Regions from separate parts of the Allobosea sp. NPDC055332 genome, predicted to be linked through region 2. Evidence: riboswitches for the same ligand, from Rfam matches in the RefSeq annotation. Region 2 holds a riboswitch; the other holds the start of a gene.
What was found. A riboswitch is a leader RNA that binds a small molecule or an ion and turns the genes downstream of it on or off. The one in region 2 is predicted to bind thiamine pyrophosphate.

Region 1 (8,913 bases), on a different contig from region 2:
GAGAGCGTGCCGGGATGATGGCGCGGCCACCAGTCGAGGGCCTGCCGGCCCAAAGTGACGACCGCCTCTTCGGCGCTCTCGCGCTCGCACCAGGGCGCCAGCATGCCGCCGGCAGCCCAGGAGCAGGCCCGCTCGCCAAGGGCGGCACTGCGTTCGAACACTTCGACCGCGACACCCCGCTCGGCCAGCTCGAGCGCCGTCACGAGGCCGGCGACGCCGGCCCCGATCACAGCGACGCGCATGGTCCCTACTCCGCCGCCGGCAGATAGAGATTGCCGCCCTTCTTCAGGAACTCCTGCGACTTCTCCGCCATGCCCTGTGTGGCCATGGCTTCGAGCGCCGCGCGCTCATTGTCGCCCATCGCCTGCACCTCGGCGCGCAGATCCTGAGTGATCTTCATCGAGCAGAATTTGGGCCCGCACATCGAGCAGAAATGCGCGACCTTGTGGGCGTCCTTCGGCAGCGTCTCGTCGTGGAAGCTACGCGCCGTGTCGGGATCGAGCGCCAGGTTGAACTGGTCCTCCCAGCGGAAGTCGAAGCGAGCGCGGGAGAGCGCATCGTCCCTGAGTTTCGCCGCCGGATGGCCCTTGGCGAGGTCGGCGGCATGGGCGGCGATGCGGTAGGTGATGACGCCAGTCTTGACGTCGTCGCGATCGGGCAGGCCGAGATGTTCCTTCGGCGTGACGTAGCAGAGCATGGCGCAGCCGAACCAGCCGATCATCGCCGCGCCGATGCCGGAGGTGATGTGGTCATAGCCCGGCGCGATGTCGGTGGTCAGCGGTCCGAGCGTGTAGAACGGGGCTTCGCCGCATTCACGCAGCTGCTTGTCCATGTTCTCCTTGATCTTGTGCATCGGCACATGGCCGGGGCCCTCGATCATTACCTGGCAACCCTTGTCCCACGCGACCTTGGTGAGTTCGCCCAGCGTCTCCAGCTCAGCGAACTGGGCGCGGTCATTAGCATCGGCGATCGAGCCCGGACGCAGGCCATCGCCGAGCGAGAAGGAGACGTCATAGCGCCGCATGATCTCGCAAATCTCGTCGAAGCGCTCGTAGAGGAAGCTCTCCTTGTGATGTGCCAGGCACCAGCGCGCCATGATCGAGCCGCCGCGCGAGACGATGCCGGTGACGCGGCTGGCGGTCAGCGGCACGTAGGGCAGCCTGACGCCGGCGTGGATGGTGAAATAGTCGACGCCCTGCTCGGCCTGCTCGATCAGCGTGTCCTTGAACACCTCCCAGTCGAGCTTGATCGGGTCGCCGCCGACCTTCTCCAGCGCCTGGTAGATCGGCACCGTGCCGATCGGCACCGGCGAGTTTCTGAGTATCCAGGAGCGGATGTTGTGGATGTTGCGTCCGGTCGAGAGGTCCATGACCGTGTCGGCGCCCCAGCGGATCGCCCAGACCAGCTTCTCGACCTCCTCGGCGGCGCCGGAGGTGACAGCCGAATTGCCGATATTGGCGTTGATCTTGACCAGGAAATTGCGGCCGATCGCCATCGGCTCAAGCTCGGGATGGTTGATGTTGGCGGGGATGATGGCGCGCCCGCGGGCGATCTCATCGCGGACAAATTCGGGGGTGACGAATTCCGGCACGGAGGCGCCGAAACTCTCGCCGTCGGCATGGCGCTCGCGGGCACCGTCCAGCATGGCGGCGCGGCCGAGATTCTCGCGATGGGCGACATAGATCATCTCGGGGGTGACGATGCCGGCTCTGGCGAACTCGTATTGCGTCGCCATCTGACCCGACCTGGCTTCGAGGATCGGGCGCTCGGCCGGACAGGCCGGGACGAGTTGTGCTTCGCTGATATGGCCGTTGTCGGCGGCGGTAACGGCGCGGCCAGGCACAGTCTCGAAACCACGGGCATCGAGCCAGGCGCGGCGCGGCTGGATCAGGCCAGCGTTGAGGTCGATCGTCGCATCGGTCTCGGTATAGGGGCCGGAGGGGTCATAGATGCGCACCGGCGGCTCGGCATCGGTCGTCAGCGTGACCTCGCGGAAGGGCACGCGCATGTCGGGATGTTCGGGCGCCGCGACATAGATCTTGCGCGAGCCGATGATCGGGCCGGTCGTCACCGTCTGCGGTGCAGCCTTGACGCTGTTCTTCTGGGGCTTGGTGTGGGCGTTCATGTCAGGATCTCCTCCCTCTCAGGTTCAGGAGATCCGGGGCGTCTGACGGTCCAGTCGCTGTCTGCGGATGCACTTGTGGCGCAGCCGCGTTCCAGTCCCTCCGCCGGTATGACCCGGATCAGGTTCGATGGGTTCGGCCGTCAGGCCATCTCAGCTCTTATCGAGCACCCCTCGGAACGAGGCGGAGGTTAGAACTGTCGTGATCTTCACGCAACCGGCAAAGAACCGCCGGCCGACGCTGCGCCGGCATGCGCCAGCAGCATTACACGCTGGTGAGGATGGGGTTCAGGCGGTGATGTCGAGGTTGCCGCCCTGGCCGGCGGGGAGCGTGGCCTGCTGCTGCTCGGCAGCCTGCTGGAGCATGGCGACGAGCGCCTGATCGGAATCGGCGTTCTGCTTGACCATTTCGAGCTGCAGCGCTTGCTGCGTCGCAGCCGACTTCATGCTGACCAGGCTCTGGGCGATCGCGACCGACATCTCACTCATGACATGACTCCTCGCCGCCACCATAGGTGGCGAGCCTTACCTGAATCTAAACCCCAAGCGGTGGGCTCTAGCGAGTGGGGGCGATGATCGACGGTACCGGCTTCGGCATCGGGATCTCGCGGTTCGGCTCCGGCGGCGCGGAGCGATCGCGCGCCAGCTGCTCACGCTCGCGCCGCGCCTCGAGACGGTCGGAACGTGGCTCCAGCTTCTGCACTTCGCCCGCATTCGGCGCCATCGGCACGCCAGGTGCGCGCTGCTGACGCTGCGTCTGCGGGAGAGAGGATTGCGCGGCAGCAGCTTCCGCCGCCAGCAACCCCACGGCGAGCAGTCCTAGCAGGACCCACGAGTTCTTGCGCATGGCACTCCTCCAGTCCAGTCAGGCGGGCGCAAGACGGGCCCACCCGCTAGAACAACAGGGGCGGCCAGCGATTGTTCCGGCCGCCCATCGAGAAATGCGCTGCTGCTCAGGCCGAGATCACTGCTGGTTCTGACCGGTGAGCAGCGGCGTGATCCGGCGCAGCGTCACGCGACGGTTCTCGCGCGAATCGCCCTGTGTCTGGACCTTGGGATACTGCTCGCCATAGCCCTGCGTCGTCAGGTTCTCGGCCGGGATCGCGAAATCGCGGGTCAGGATTTCAGCGACAGACTGGGCCCGGCGATCCGACAGCGAGAGGTTATCGACATCGGAGCCGACCGCGTCGGTATGGCCCTCGACCATGAAGACTTCGTTCGGCGCCCGCTCGACCGCCTGGCGCACCGCCTGCGCGATCACCCTGAGGCGCCCCGCCTGATCCTGCGTGACTGTCCAGGAGCCGGAATCGAAGTTGATCGTGTCGATGTCGACGCTGCGCATATGGGCGCGCAGATCGCGCGAGTAGCGGACCTCGTCGAGCGTGTAGCGGCGCGGCACCGGGGCGACCGGCGGAGCGGTGATCGTCTCGTAGATCAATCGCTCGTCGGCGCGCTCGGCATCGACGATGTAGCGCTCGCGCGGGATGCGCAGCGGCGGCGGCGGCAACTCGACCACCTCCTCGGCGAAGCGGGCTTGCGGCCCGTCGCGGCGGACATTGTCGATGATGACGAATTCGCCGCCGTCGCGCTCGCGCCGCGAGCGGCGGATCAGCCGACCCTCGGCATCGGTTACGGTTACGATCTGCGTGCCGTCGGGGCGGTCATAGACCGTGACCGTCTCCTCGCCGCGGCGCTCGCTGCGAGTGTCGAGGCCGAGATCGCGGAAGCGCTGGGTCTCGTCGCGCCGGATGATGACGCGGTCATCGTCGCCGCGGATGATGGTGCGGCCGGGCTCGCGGATGATGGTGACGTCGCCCTCGCGACGCTCCTCGCGCCGGCTGCGGATGTCGTCGAGCCGGCTCGCGCCCTGCGTCGCCATGATGCCGCCGATCGCGGCGGCGCCGAGGCCGATCGCGGCCGCGCCGCCGAGGCCGATGCCGCCGCGGCGGCCCTGCCGGTCAGGCACGGGCTGGCCCGCCTGACCCGGAATTCCAGGTTGGGTCGGCTGCACCTGGCCGGGAACTGCGCCCGGTTGCGACAGGGCACCGGGCTGCTGGCCGGGAACCGGTGCGGGTTGCGCCGGCGCGGCTCCGGGCTGCGACAGAGCGCCGGGAGCGCGGCCGGCATTCGGAGCGGGAGCAGGCTGGGCGGGATTGGGTTGAACCCCGCCGCCGAGCGCGCCCTGGCCGGGAGCAGGCTGCGCAGGCGCGGCCTGACCCGGAGCCGGCTGGCCGGGCTGGCGCGTCAAGCCGGGCTGCGGTTGCGACGGAGCAGGCTGGGGCGGAGCCGTCCCAGGCTGCGACAGCGCCCCCGGCGCGCGGCCGGCGGGCGGCGCAGCGGAAGGCTGCCCGGGCGCCGCCTGGCCAGGCTGACGATTGAGGCCAGGCTGCTGCGACGGCGCCGTACCGGGCTGCGACAGGGCTCCTGGCGCACGGCCGGCCGGCGGCGCGGCGGAAGGCTGGCCGCTGCTGCCCGGTGCGGCCTGGCCTGGCGCTGGGCGAGCGGGCGCCGTCGGCGCCGAGGGAGCGGTGGCCGGCGGCTGGCTCGGGGCCGTCTGGGAAGGCGCCGGGCGGCGCTGGCTGTCGCCGGACGGAGCTCCCGAAGCATTGGGCTGGGCCGGCGGCGCGCTTGGCCGAGCCGGTGACGGCTGCGGGGCGATCTGACCCGGGGCCGGCCGCTGCGGCACGCCCGGAGCCGTCGAAGGAGCACCCTGGCCGGGCGCAGCGCCCGCAGGCGGCGTCGGGCGACGCGGTTGTTCGGGCTCGGCCCGGTTGGCCGGAGGGGCGGCCTGCGGCGCGGAGGGTGGGCGTGGCGCATTCGGGTTCACCCCGGCCGGACGTTCCGGCGCTGCCGGACGCGCTGCTGGTGGCTGGCCGGGTGCCGGGCGGGCGCCGGGCCGTTCCTGCCCGCCGCGATCGGGGCGCTCCTGCCCGCCGGAACCGCGCGGGCGGCGCGGATCGGGCCTGTCGTCGTCACCCGACTGGGCCTGGGCCAGCTGGAGCGATGGAGCGGCGAAACTACCCTGCGACAGCACGATGGCGGGGATGAGGGTGCCGAGCAGGAGCAGGTTTTTCGTGCGCGTCATGACATCCGTTTCCAGTTGTTCTTCCGGAGATGAACGCCCCCGCGCCCTGAATTCCGAATGAACCGAAAACGGCCGAAATCGGGCAGGGTTCCACGACCGGCCCGATTCTACGCGGGTCTCAGAGCCCCCCCTGCGCCTTCACATAGGCCGCGATCTCAGCATGCGTCGCGAACCAGACATCGCCCTTGGCCTTGGCGTGGCGCACCAGCTCCTCGAGGATCCAGAAGCGCGAGCGATAGGTGATGACATGCGGGTGCATGGTCAAAAGGAAGAGCCCGCCTTCGGCATAAGCCCCGTCAAACTCGCGCTTGAAGATGTCGAACACCGCCTCGGGCGCCGTATAGGGCCGCAGCGCCTGGAAGCGGTTCATGTTGAAATAGACCGCATCGTCGCGGATCCACTCGACCGGCAACTCGACCATGCCGGTCGGCTCGCCCTTCTCGATCAGCTCATAGGGATCGTCATCGGCGAAGAGCGAGGAATCATAGATCAGACCGAGCTCACGCTCGACGGCGAGTGTCACCTCGGAGAAATCCCAGGACGGCGTGCGCATCCCGACCGGCCTGACGCCGGTGATCTTCTCCAGCGTGTCGGCCGAGCGCAGATGCAGCTCCCGCTCCGCCTCGGGCGGCACCGCCGTGTTGACCTCGTGGATCCAGCCATGGAGGCCGATCTCATGGCCTTCCGCAACGACGCGGCGCTGCTCGTCGGGATAGAGCAGCGCGGTCACCGCCGGCACGAAGAAGCTCGCCTTGATCTCCTCGCGCGCCAGCATGGAGAGGATGCGCGGCATGCCGGCGCGGTTGCCGTACTGGCCCCAGGAGAGCCGGCCGACCGACTTGCCGCCATCGCGCAGCTCGTTTGTCTCATGGTCGACGTCGAAGGAGAGCGCCACGGCGCAGCGCGCCCCGCCCGGCCAGGTCTTCGGCTTGAGGTTGCGGCCGGCGCGGACCTGCTCGACCTTGCCGCGCCAGGTCTCCTCCGGCCATTGCCAGGGCTTGAGTTCGGTCATGGCGTCCCTCCTGTTCAGGCTGCCGCTTCGGGCAGCACCGGCACGGCTGCGAGCAGCCGCTTGGTGTAGTCATGCTGCGGGTTGTCGTAGACCTCTGCCGCCGCCCCCTCCTCGACGATGCGGCCGCGATACATCACCGCGACCCGGTCGCAGAGATGCCGGACCACCGAGAGGTCGTGCGAGATGAAGATCAGGGTCAGGCCGAGCTCGGCTCGCAAGCGCATCAGCAGGTTGATAATCTGCGCCTGGATCGAGACGTCGAGCGAGGCGACCGGCTCGTCGCAGACCACGAGGTCGGGCTGCATGGCGAGCGCGCGGGCAATGGCGACGCGCTGGCGCTGGCCGCCGGAGAACTGGTGTGGGTAGCGCTCGGCGAAGGCCGGATCGAGCCCGACCGCGGCAAGCCAGTCGCGGACGTAGTCGCGGGCGCCAGCCTTGCCGACGAGCCCATGGGCGAGCGGCCCCTCGGCGATGCCGTCGCCGATGCGCATGCGCGGATTGAGCGAGGCGAACGGGTCCTGGAAGATGGTCTGGATGCGGGTGGTGAGCTTGCGCGGCTCCTGCCCCTCGCTCATCACCGGCCAGCCCTCGAAACGAACGGTGCCCGAGGACGGCGCGTAGATGCCGGCGGCCATGCGCCCGAGCGTCGACTTGCCCGAGCCGGACTCGCCGACCAGCCCGAGCGCCTCGCCGCGCGGCACGGTCAGGCTGACCTCGTCGACGGCCATCACGGCGGGAAGCGGCCGCACGAGGCCGAGTTTCTGGCCTAGCCCGCGCAGCGCGCCGGGCCGCGATTCGAAGCGCTTGCTGACGCGATCGGCGACGAAATAGGCCGCGCCAGGCACCGGCGCAGCAACGGTCGTCGTCGGCTTGCGGGCGGGTGGAGCGGCATCGGGCACGCCGCCACCGCGCAGCAGGAATTCACCGGGCCTGGCCCGCGACGGCAGCGCGTCGAGCAGAGCGCGGGTATAGGCGTGCTGCGGGCGCGTCAGCACGTCGAGCGTTGGGCCAGCTTCGACGATCTTGCCGAGCCGCATCACCGCGACGTGCTGGGCGATCGAGGCGACGGTGGCGAGATCATGGCTGATCCAGATCAGCGCCGTGCCGAGCTCGGCGACGAGCTCCTTCATCTCGGCCAAAATCTCGGCCTGGATCGAGACGTCGAGCGCCGTCGTCGGCTCGTCGCAGATGATCAGCTTGGGATGGTGCAGCAGCGCGATCGCGATCGCGACGCGCTGGCGCATGCCGCCGGAGAGCTGGTGCGGATAGTAGTCGACCGTCGCCTCCGGGCGCGGAATCCGGACCTGGGCGAGGCCGGCGATGGCGCGCCGGCGCGCCTCGGCAGCGGAGGTGAGCTGATGCGCCTCCAAGGCCAGCCTGATCTGCTCGCCGATGGTCAAAACCGGGTTCAGCGTCATCAGCGGGTCCTGGAAGACCATCGAGACGACGCGGCCGCGCAGCTTTCGCAATTCGTCCGGCGACAGCCCGACGAGCTCGCGGCCATCGAGCTTGACCGAGCCGCCGGCGACGCGGCCGGGTGGATCGATCAGGCCGATGATCGAGAAGCCGGTGACGCTCTTCCCCGAACCGGACTCTCCGACAAGCCCCATCACCTCGCCGCGCCGAAGCGAGAAGGAGACGCCGTCGACCGCCTTGACCACGCCGGCGCGGGTGAAGAACTGCGTGGTGAGGTCCGCGACTTCAAGGAGGGGGGCGTCGGTCATGGGCGCGCCTCCCCCGTCATGCTCGGCCTTGTGCCGAGCATCCACGTCTCGGACACCACCCTCGATCGATGAAGGCGTGGATGGTCGGGACAAGCCCGACCATGACGGAGAGGGCTCGCTCCCACCCTCATCGCTTCAGCCTCGGATTGACCTGGTCGCGGATCTGGTCGCCAACCAGGTTGATCGCCACGATCAGCAGGATCAGGGCAAGGCCGGGGTAGATCGAAATCCAGTAGCGGCCCGAGAGCATGTACTGGAAGCCGTTGGCGATCAGCGAGCCCAGCGAGGGCTCGGTCACCGGCAGGCCGACGCCGAGGAAGGAGAGCGTCGCTTCCAGCGCGATCGCGTTGGCGACCTGCACGGTCGCGACCACGATCAGGGGCGGCAGGCAGTTCGGCAGGATATGGCGCCAGATCACCTGCCGCGCCGGCAGCGGCGTCGAGAGCGCCGCCTCGACATAATCCTTGCCGCGCTCGGCCGAGGCCGCGCCATGAGCAGTGCGGGCGAAATAGGCGTATTGCGCCGCGACCAACGCAGCGATTAATTGTGCCTTGCCCTGGCCGAGCAGCGCCGAGATCACCAGCGCCAGCAGGATCGCCGGGAAGGCGAGCTGCAGATCGATGACGCGCATGATGAAGGCCTCGCGCCTGCCACCAAGATAGGCGGCGGCAATGCCGAGCGTGACGCCGATGGTGAAGGCGATCGCACCGGCGACCAGCCCCATCTGCAGGGAGATGCGCAGGCCGTAGAGAATGGCCGAGAGCAGGTCGCGCCCCTGCGCGTCGGTGCCGAGCCAATGAGTGTAACCGGCGGAGCCGACATAGCCGGGCGGACGGCGGGCATCGGAGAGGACGAGATTGGCGAGGTCGTACGGGTTCTGCGGCGCGATCAGCGGGGCGAGCAGGGCGACGCCGATCATCAGCACGACGATGACAAGTGCCGCCACCGCAACCCGGCTCTCCCTGAACTC
Region 2 (8,913 bases):
CTTTTTGGCCCGCAACTTGGATTTTATCTATCCTAGCGGAATGTAGTGAATATCCGTTGTTGATTTGAACGCTCTTCCCACGAGCTCGGAGTTCAGAGATCCGTACCTCGACGCCCGCGGTGTAATATTCTGCGAGTTCGAACGGCAGGCTTTTTGGGCTCTGCCAGAGCCGTTTTGATCTCGGAATGCAGCAATGGGGGATCAAAACGCTGGTACTTTGCTATGGACGGGACTATCAGTGAGCCGAATTTATGCGCTTCATGCATCTTATGCTCCAGAATAAAAGGTACGCGTGGCGGCGGAGGAATTCGAGCTAATTTGTGCAGTCGAGGGTATGGTGCGAGCCATTTCTCCCCCGTAGGCAATTTAACGGTGCTCCAAAATATCGGCAAGGTGTTATTTGGTGTGTTATACTCGGTAGCGAATAATATCGCACTGTCCCCGTATCCCAGTGGGTAGCTTGTATGATGACGATCAGCTTCAAATGAGCTTAGATAATCGCCATATTTCTTGCAGATTTTTTTTGCCTGGACTATTTCAAATTCATTCTCAAATATGTAACCAATATCGAAAGCTGGTCTAATTTGAATGTCCAATATTGAGGTCAATTCGCATTTTTTAAATCTTGATTTCAAATATTCGCGGACTTTTCCGATGCCTGTATCCATGCCGGCCAGATATGCGTAGGTGATTTTTTTTTCGAAGTTCCCGCGGATGCGTTCAAAATAATCCACGGCTTGGCGGCCTGTCCCGATAAAGTCGTCGAGAAAAATGAATTGCTCGAACGGCGCAAGATTCGCGCTATCCAATTGATCGGACATCAGGAACTGTTCAACGGCAACACGATCTCCTAGCGAACGCCTGAGGTCGCTTGCCAACTCATTGCCAGATTCGGTTGTATGCCCTAACGCGACAAAGCCTACTCTCGGAAGCCCGTCTAGTGCGGAAAACTGCTCATGAAGCTTGTTTCTAATCTGGTTTCGGTCTGCGTATATAAAGGAATCCAACAAGCGCTTAATAAATTCTCGTTCCGAGTCTTCAAACTGGCTAAGGAACTTCTGAGAATCCGCGATCATTCAAGTCAACCGCAATGAGGAAGAATGAATCATGCTCCAATTTCAGCGGCCTTGGGTCAAGATTTGCGGCCTCGCACGAGAGGAAGATATTCACGCCTGTCACGCCCTCGGCGCCGATGCAGTCGGATTGATTGTCGTCCCCAATACGCACCCTCATCGGAACAAAGATCAACTCCTTTTGGAGGAAGCTGCGTCGCTCGTTCAGCAAAAAATATCTTCTTTGCAATATGTTATTTTGACGCATAGTAAAAACTCTGAGGAAATACTCCATATCAATAAAATTGTAAAACCTGATTATATTCAACTTCAGTCAGATGTAAGAGGTATTGAGAGCTTATATGAATATATTATCGCTGGTGATATTAAGTTTATAAAGAAGGTTTCGATAGTCCCTAATAGTGGTACTGAGCATTTGAGCCAAATTGTATCTGAGTATGAGATTCATAGATTCTATTCTATACTTCTGCTGGATAGCGCCTCCGCGGCGGGCGGCAAAGGAGGGACCGGGAAAGTGCATGATTGGAATTTGAGCGCGCAGCTCATTGGCTCTTTCCCAAAACTGAAGTTTGTCCTGGCGGGTGGGCTTACACCCGACAATGTTGGGAATGCGCTTGAGCGGGTAAGACCATGGGGGCTAGATGTAATGACAGGTGTCTCAAGCGAGCGTGGAGTGAAGGATAGCTCAAAGATCGCAGCGTTCATCTCTAAAATTGATGAATATTCGTCTAGCGGGAGATAAGCTCCATGGCTTGTGCGGCAACGAGTGCTGGTTTCAAATGGAGCGCCCTTTGTCTCGAGCACATTTGGTTCCTGAATGTTCGCATTTGGCCAAGAGCTGAGTCCCAGCTCGGGCAAAAAAGCGCTTGCGGACCTACGCCATTGGCCTAGTTGGCCGCCTCTACCCCCGCCGGTGCTCCACCTTCGGCAGGAACCAGGCCAGCAGCCCGATCGCCGGCAGGAAGGCGCAGATGCGGTAGACCGCCTCGATGCCGATCCAGTCGGCGACCTCGCCGAGGATCGCCGCCGCGAGCCCGCCGAGGCCGAAGGAGAGGCCGTAGAACAGGCCGCCGATCAGGCCGATCCGGCCCGGCATCAATTCCATTGCGTAGATCAGGATCGCGGCGAAGGAGCTCGCCATGATCAGGTTGATCACCACCGTCAGCACGCCGGTCCAGAACAGGTCGGCGAAGGGCAGCATCAGCGAGAACGGCAGGGCGCCGAGGATCGAGAACCAGAGGATGCGATTGCGGCCGACCCTGTCGCCGATGATGCCGCCGGCGAGCGCGCCGACGGCGGCGGCCGCGAGGAACAGGAACAGCATCAGCTGCGAGCCCTGCACCGAGACGCCGAACTTCCCGATCAGATAGAAAGTGTAATAGGAGCTGAAGCTCGACGAATAGGCGTTCTTCGAGAACAGCAGGATCACCAGGATGGTGATCGCGAAGGCGATCTGGCCCTTCGAATGGGCGGGCGCCGCGGGCGCTGCGGCCGCGACCTTCGTGGGCTTGGGAGCGGCTGCGGCGGCCTTGCTCAGGACGGCATAGCGGCCGGCGGTCCAGACCATCAGCACCATGGCGAGCAGGGCTGCCGCCGAGAACCAGGCGACGCTGGTCTGGCCGCGCGGCACGATGATGAAGGCGGCGAGCAGCGGGCCGAGCGCGCCGCCGCTCTGGCCGCCGACCTGGAAGATGCCCTGCGCCAGCCCCTGCTGGCCGCCGGAGGCGTTGCGGGCCATGCGGGTCGCTTCCGGGTGGAAGATCGAGGAGCCCAGGCCGACACAGGCCGCCGAAATCAGCAGCAGCGCGTAGCTGCCGGCATAGGCGAGGCCGATCAGCCCGGTCAGGGTGCAGCCCATACCGACGACCATCGAATAGGGCATCGGGTTCTTGTCGGTATAGGCGCCGACGACAGGCTGCAGCAGCGATGCGGTGATCTGGAAGGTCAGCGTGATCAGGCCGATCTGGCCGAAATCCAATGCGTAGGCCGTCTTGATGATCGGGTAGATCGCCGGGATCAGCGACTGGATCATGTCGTTGAGCAGATGCGTCGCGCTGAGCGCGAACAGCACCGGCAGGTCGGCGCGGCGGGTGGAGGCGATCGGCTGGCTGACGTTCATGGGATGACTTCGCCGGGCGCAGCTGCGAATCCGGGCGAGGGCTCGCCCAATGGCTGCGGAGCCGGCTCATAGCACCGCTGTCGGTGGGGAACCCAGAGCCGTCGGCACAGGTCCGCCCTGATGTGGACGCGGGATGGCCGGCGGCAGGCGAGGCTGCCGCCGCGATCCGCCGGTTACTTCACCTCGCCCGCGATCTCGGCGAGCGCCGGAGCCTTCTGGATCAAACCACGCTCGACGAGGAAGGCGCCGAAGCGCTCATAGCGGCCCTGGTCGAGGGCGCGCGGGCGCTTGGCGAAGCGCGGCAGCGTGTCGGTCCAGGCCTGTCGGTTGAGGGCGTCATCGAGATCGGGATGGGCGGCGATGAAGAGCTTCCAGGCCTCCTGCGGGTGGTTGGTCAGATAGAGCGCGGCCTTTTCGATCGCGTCGAGGAAGCGCGGCAGGCGGCTGTCGGAGAGGGCGTCGCGGCGGGTGATCAGGATCAATTCGTCATAGGCGGGAACGCCGTGCTCCTCGGGATAGAAGGCCGTGCCGGGATGGCCTTCGAGCTTGAGCTGCGTCAGCTCGAAATTGCGATAGCCGCCGATGGTGGCGTCGACCTTGCCGCCGATCAGCGCGGCCGAGAGCGCGAAGTTGACATTGACCAGCTTGACGTCGTCGAGCTTGAGGCCGGCCTTGGCCAGCATCTGGCCGAGCAAAGTGGTCTCGGTGCCGGAGACGGCATAGCCGATCGTCTTGCCCTTGAGGTCGGCGAGCGACTTGATCGGCCCGTCGGCCTTGACGATGACGCTGTTGAGCGGGGTCTCGACCAGCGTGCCGACACGGACGATCGGGATGCCGGCGGCGTGGTCGAGATAGAGATTGGGCTGGTAGTGGATGCCGATATCGGCCTGGCCGGCGGCGACGAGGCGCGGCACGGCCGAGGGGTCGGAGGGCGGCACCATGGTGACCTCGAGCCCAGCCTCCTTGAACAGGCCGAGCTTCTGCGCGACGACCAGCGGCGCGTGATCCGGGTTGACGAACCATTCGAGCATCACGGTCAGCTTGTCGGCGGCGCGCGCCGGGCTGGCGAGGCCGGCGGCCAGGACGAGGCCGGTGGCGAGGAGGGCGCGTCTGGCCAGGGCGCGGAGGGTCATCAGGCGAAATCCTTCTGCGTGATCAATTTGAAGCGGAGTGGCGTCATGGCTCGCTCGCCCAGGGCAGCAGGCGCGGGCCGAGCGCGTCGACGAGATGGCGCAGGACGAGGCTGAGCACGGCGAGCACGGTCATCGCGGCGAAGACCGTGTCGGTCTGCATGCGGGCATTGGCCTGGACCATGACGAAGCCGAGCCCGGCCGAGGCACCGACCCATTCGCCGATCACGGCACCGAGCGGCGCGAGCGGGGCGGCGACCCTGAGGCCGGTGAGCAGGCTCGGCATGGCGAGCGGCAGGCGGACATAGCGCAGCGTCTGCCAATGCGTCGCTGATGTCAGCGCGGTGGCGTCGATCAGCTCCGGGTCGGTCCGGCGCAGGCCGTCGGTGAAGGCGGAGGCAACGGGAAAGAAGATGATGATCGTCGCCATGATCACCTTCGAGCCCATGCCGAAGCCGAACCAGACCACCAGCAGCGGCGCGATGACGAAGACCGGGAAGGATTGCAGCACGAGCAAGATCGGCCAGAGCAGGCGCCCGAGCCGCGGCAGCGCCACGATGGCGAGCGCAGTCAAGGCACCGAACGCTGAGCCGAGCACGAAGCCGAGCGCCATCTCGGCGATGGTGGTCAGGCTATGGCTGAAGAGGAAGCCGGGCTGGCGCTGGAAGGCCAGCGCCACGTCGAGCGGCGAGGGCAGGATGTAGCGCGGCGGCTGGAACAGCCAGACCGCGCCTTGCCAGGCCAGCAGCAGGACGAGAATCGTGCGGAGGGCAGGGGCAAGCGCGGCCATCACCGGCTTCGCGCCGGGGGCCGAGCTCCGCTCTGTCGCGTCCTGCGTCGTCAAGGCTCGCCTTTCCGGTGGAAGGCGGGCACGGGGATAAGCGCTGACCAGGCTGCCCCGAGCGACTCCCTCCGCCAGCATGATCTGGTTCAGGTTCGAAGGGTGCTTCTCAGCTCGCCTCGCGGCGAACGCCCCCGTCTCTCGTGAGCCCTTGTGACAGAGCGGCTCGCGCCTGTCACGCCTGCCTCAGCCGGAGGAACGGCGCTCAGGCTTCCTCATAAGCCGAGTCGAAGAAGGCTTTCTCCAGCGCGACGGTGCGCTGGAAGAAATCCCAGCTCGCCTCAGCTTCGCTTGGGCCGACGCGGTCGAGCTCGCTTCGCAGGAAGCCGACGAAATCGCGGAAATCCGGGTTGTCGTGCAAGGTGACCCATTCGGCGTGGATGAAGTTCGCCGGCAGCGGCTGCGACGCCTGCTGCGCCCAGTCGAGATAGAGCCACTCGGCGACGACCAGGACGGAGAGGGCGGCGGCATAGGAGCGCGTCGCGGCGGCTTCGCGCATGATCGCCTTGAAGCCGGCGGTGGGCTGGCTGTCGGGGCGCTCGCTACGCTCCTGCTCGCTGACGCCGAGCGCCGCGAAGGAGCGCAGGAAATAGGTGTTCTCCTCGCCGCTCACCATGCCGATGAAGCGGCCGAAGCGGATGCGGGCCTCGAAGCTGTCGGCGCTGGCGAGCGCTGCCCCCAGCAGGGTCAGGAAGCTGTCGAGGAAGCGGTGATCTTGGATCAGATACCGGGCCATGACCGCGTCGGACACCGTTCCGCCCAGCAGCTCGCGGACGAAGCGGTGGCCGACGGATTGCGACCAGGCCGGCTGGCTGGCCTGGCGGAGGGTCTCGGTGAAACGTTCGGTCATGACGTCGTAGCCCTTTGCTGACGGGCTCTCCTATCAGCAGCGGCGCCGCGACGGCAGGCTATTTCAGCCGCCCCGCCACGATCCTGGCGAGTTCGCCGACGCGCGCCTTGGCCTGGTCATGCAGCGCCTGGTCGCGCTCGCCGCCGGAGACGCGGACCTCGACCGTCGCCAGCCCTTTGCGGATATGGATGCGGTTCATGATGTCGAGCGCCGCCTCGTCGCCGAGCCCTTCGACCGGCGTCTTCGCCTCGGAGACCTTGATTGCGCTCTGGAACCAGCGCTTCGACAGATCCTCATTGGCGGCGACATTGCGGACGCTGACCTGGATCTGGTTGAGCTCGACCGTGCGCTTGCCGTCCTTCTCGACGCTGCGCTTGGCGTCGAACTGGCAGCCGATCGGGTTCGGCAGGGCCTCCTGCCGATTCTCGCGGCTCTCATGGGTGATCTTGCCCATCAGCTTGCGCGGCTCGCTGACGATCATATCGGGGAAGGCGGCCTTGACCTCGGCCGGCGTCAGCAGGGCGCAGGCGTCCGGCCACTGCTCGACCGGGGCGACGGAGGAGGGGCGGGTTTCCGCCGGCACCGTCACGGCGCTGTTCGCGGCGATCTGCGTCGCTGCGTCGACCATGCCGGCACCGCCCTGCCAGCGTGCCGCCGCCTGCTTCGCCAGAGCGAGCACGTTCGGCGCGGTCTGCTCGGAATAGAGATCGAGCGAGACGGCGTAGATCAGATCATCCTTGCGGGCGCGGACGACGACGCTGGACGAATTGGTCTCCTGGAAGGCCTCGTCGCCGATGCCGGCGAGCGGCTCGAGCTTGAGCGTGATCTTCGGATCGCCCGCGACCTTCTCGCGCGTCGCCTTGATCGAGGCGAAGGCCTGCGCCGGAGTCTCGCGGCCCTTGGCGATGCCGTCCCAGCGGATCACCGTGACCGAGGCGAAGCGGGCATGGTCCATCTTCGAGGTCGGGCTCGGCAGCTTCACCGAGTACATGCAGCTCTCGGCATATTGCGGGCCGCGGCTGATCGGGCTCAGCGTCGGGCCCTTGGCGGTGATCGGACGGCCGGGGAAGAGCGCTTCGAGATCGGCCTGCGGCAGCAGGCGACAGGCATCGGGTGCCTTGCCCGCTGCGGCCGGCTCCGAAGCAGACGGAGTGGCCGTCGTGGCGGTCTGGGCGAGGAGGGGACTGGCGAGAATCAGTAGCAGCGGCATCACGAGCGCGGAACGGGCGAGCATCGGATCGGTTCTCCAGGGACGGGCGCGAGCTGCAGCGGATCGCGATCGCGCCGTTCGGGACGGGTGAATCTAGGTGCGACGGTGGCGCGATCATGGCGCTGCGGAAGGCCGCGACAGAGATTGCTGACACAGACTGTCAGCCTGAGCGGCGTCAATACAAACCAATTGGTATGTATGGGAGAGAGCGATGATGAAACTCTACGGATTCGGACCGACGCGGACCTTGCGGGCTATGTGGGGGCTGCAGGAGCTCGGCGTGCCGTTCGACTATATCCATGTCGACCTGCTCGGCGGCGAGGCGCAGACGCCGGCGTTCCTCAAGATCAACCCGGCGGGCAAGCTGCCGGTCCTGGTCGATGGCGACAATGTCCTGCCCGAGTCGGCGGCCATCATCCTCTATTTGTCCGAGAAGTTTCCGGAGAAGCGCCTGCTGCCGGACGATCTGGCCGAGCGGGCGCAGGCCTATCGCTGGATCCTGTTCGCGATGACCGAGCTGGAGCAGCCGCTCTGGCGCATCACCAAGCACAGCTTCCTCTATCCGGAGGAGCAGCGGCTGCCGCAGGACATCACGCTCGCCAGCGAGGAGTTCAGGCGCATGGCGGCGGTGCTGGAGGCGCATATGGCGGAGCGCGACTTCATCGTCGGCGACCGGATGGGGGCGGCAGACTGCGTCACCGCCTATCTGATGGACTGGGCGAACGAGCAGGGGCTGCTCGATGGCTTCCCGCATCTGCAGCGCTATCTCGACCGCATGTATGCCCGCCCGACGGCGCCGCAGCGGATCGCCGTAGCCTTCGCCAGCGTGCAGCCGGGATAGCGCGCCAGGGCTCCGTCAGCTCCGGCGGCGGCGCAAGGTCGCCAGCGGCGTCTCGCCGAAGCGGGCGCGATAGCGCGTGGCGAAGCGGCCGAGATGGGTGACGCCGCAATCGAGCGCGATCCGGGTGACGTTGTCGCCTGGCGCGGCGGCGAACAGCCGGGCATGGGCGGCATCGAGGCGGACATCCTCGAGGATCTGGCGCGGCCCGACCCCGCGATACCGGCGAAAGGCGAGCTGCAGCGAGCGGGTGCTGACGCCGACCCTGGCGGCGAGCGCGGTGATCGAGAGCGCGTCGTCGGATTTCGCGCGCATGATCTCTTCAGCGAGCGCGACCTGCAGCAGGCCGGCCGATCTGCCGCGCTGCTCGGAGTTCGCCACTACCGCCTGCCAGGCAAAGCCGAGCAGTTCGGTCACCATCATCGCCGCTGCATTGGCGGCGCCGCGTGCGACGAGCAGCGCATCCGACTGGTCGAGCTCGGATGCGAGGTGGCGCAGATAGCGGCCGAGAGCCGCGCCCTGTCCGGACGTGACGCTGATCATCCCCGGGGCCTGTCCGTCCGGACGCCAGCCATCGGCCGGATTGAGGGCAGCCGCACTGCGCAGCCGCGTCAGCGGAAGCTGGACCACGAGGCCAAGATAGCCCGGTTCGCAGATCGTCGTGCGCCTGCCAGGTGTCGGGATCAGCATCGACTCCGTATTCGCCTGGATCCGGCGGCCGATATCGTCGGTCTCGATCGTTCCGGTCCAGGGCAGCAGCAGGGTGATGTTCTCGTCCTCGACGAGACGGACGCGGTGGCCGCTGGTCTTCACGGCGCTGATGCGGACACCGTCGAGCAGCACGGAGTTGAT

Region 1: it holds a riboswitch for thiamine pyrophosphate, as region 2 does, so the genes downstream of both, thiC (phosphomethylpyrimidine synthase ThiC) here and ACWIGM_RS00625 (ABC transporter permease) in region 2, are expected to answer to the same signal.

The regions. Positions count from the first base shown of each region.
Region 1 covers NZ_JBSHMO010000005.1:479,618-488,530, reverse strand. Annotated here, with positions in the region: gene thiO (glycine oxidase ThiO) at 1-242, opposite strand, end outside; gene thiC (phosphomethylpyrimidine synthase ThiC) at 248-2,125, opposite strand; TPP riboswitch at 2,203-2,307, opposite strand; gene ACWIGM_RS27795 (hypothetical protein) at 2,411-2,611, opposite strand; gene ACWIGM_RS27790 (hypothetical protein) at 2,679-2,969, opposite strand; gene ACWIGM_RS27785 (OmpA family protein) at 3,087-5,207, opposite strand; gene ACWIGM_RS27780 (polysaccharide deacetylase family protein) at 5,326-6,219, opposite strand; gene ACWIGM_RS27775 (dipeptide ABC transporter ATP-binding protein) at 6,234-7,943, opposite strand; gene ACWIGM_RS27770 (ABC transporter permease) at 8,071-8,913, opposite strand, start outside.
Region 2 covers NZ_JBSHMO010000001.1:111,675-120,587, reverse strand. Annotated here, with positions in the region: gene ACWIGM_RS00645 (phosphoribosyltransferase-like protein) at 93-1,076, opposite strand; gene ACWIGM_RS00640 (phosphoribosylanthranilate isomerase) at 1,108-1,815, shown strand; gene ACWIGM_RS00635 (MFS transporter) at 1,975-3,192, opposite strand; gene ACWIGM_RS00630 (ABC transporter substrate-binding protein) at 3,366-4,325, opposite strand; gene ACWIGM_RS00625 (ABC transporter permease) at 4,369-5,112, opposite strand; TPP riboswitch at 5,213-5,309, opposite strand; gene ACWIGM_RS00620 (TenA family protein) at 5,369-6,013, opposite strand; gene ACWIGM_RS00615 (hypothetical protein) at 6,072-7,247, opposite strand; gene ACWIGM_RS00610 (glutathione S-transferase family protein) at 7,435-8,064, shown strand; gene ACWIGM_RS00605 (AraC family transcriptional regulator) at 8,080-8,913, opposite strand, start outside.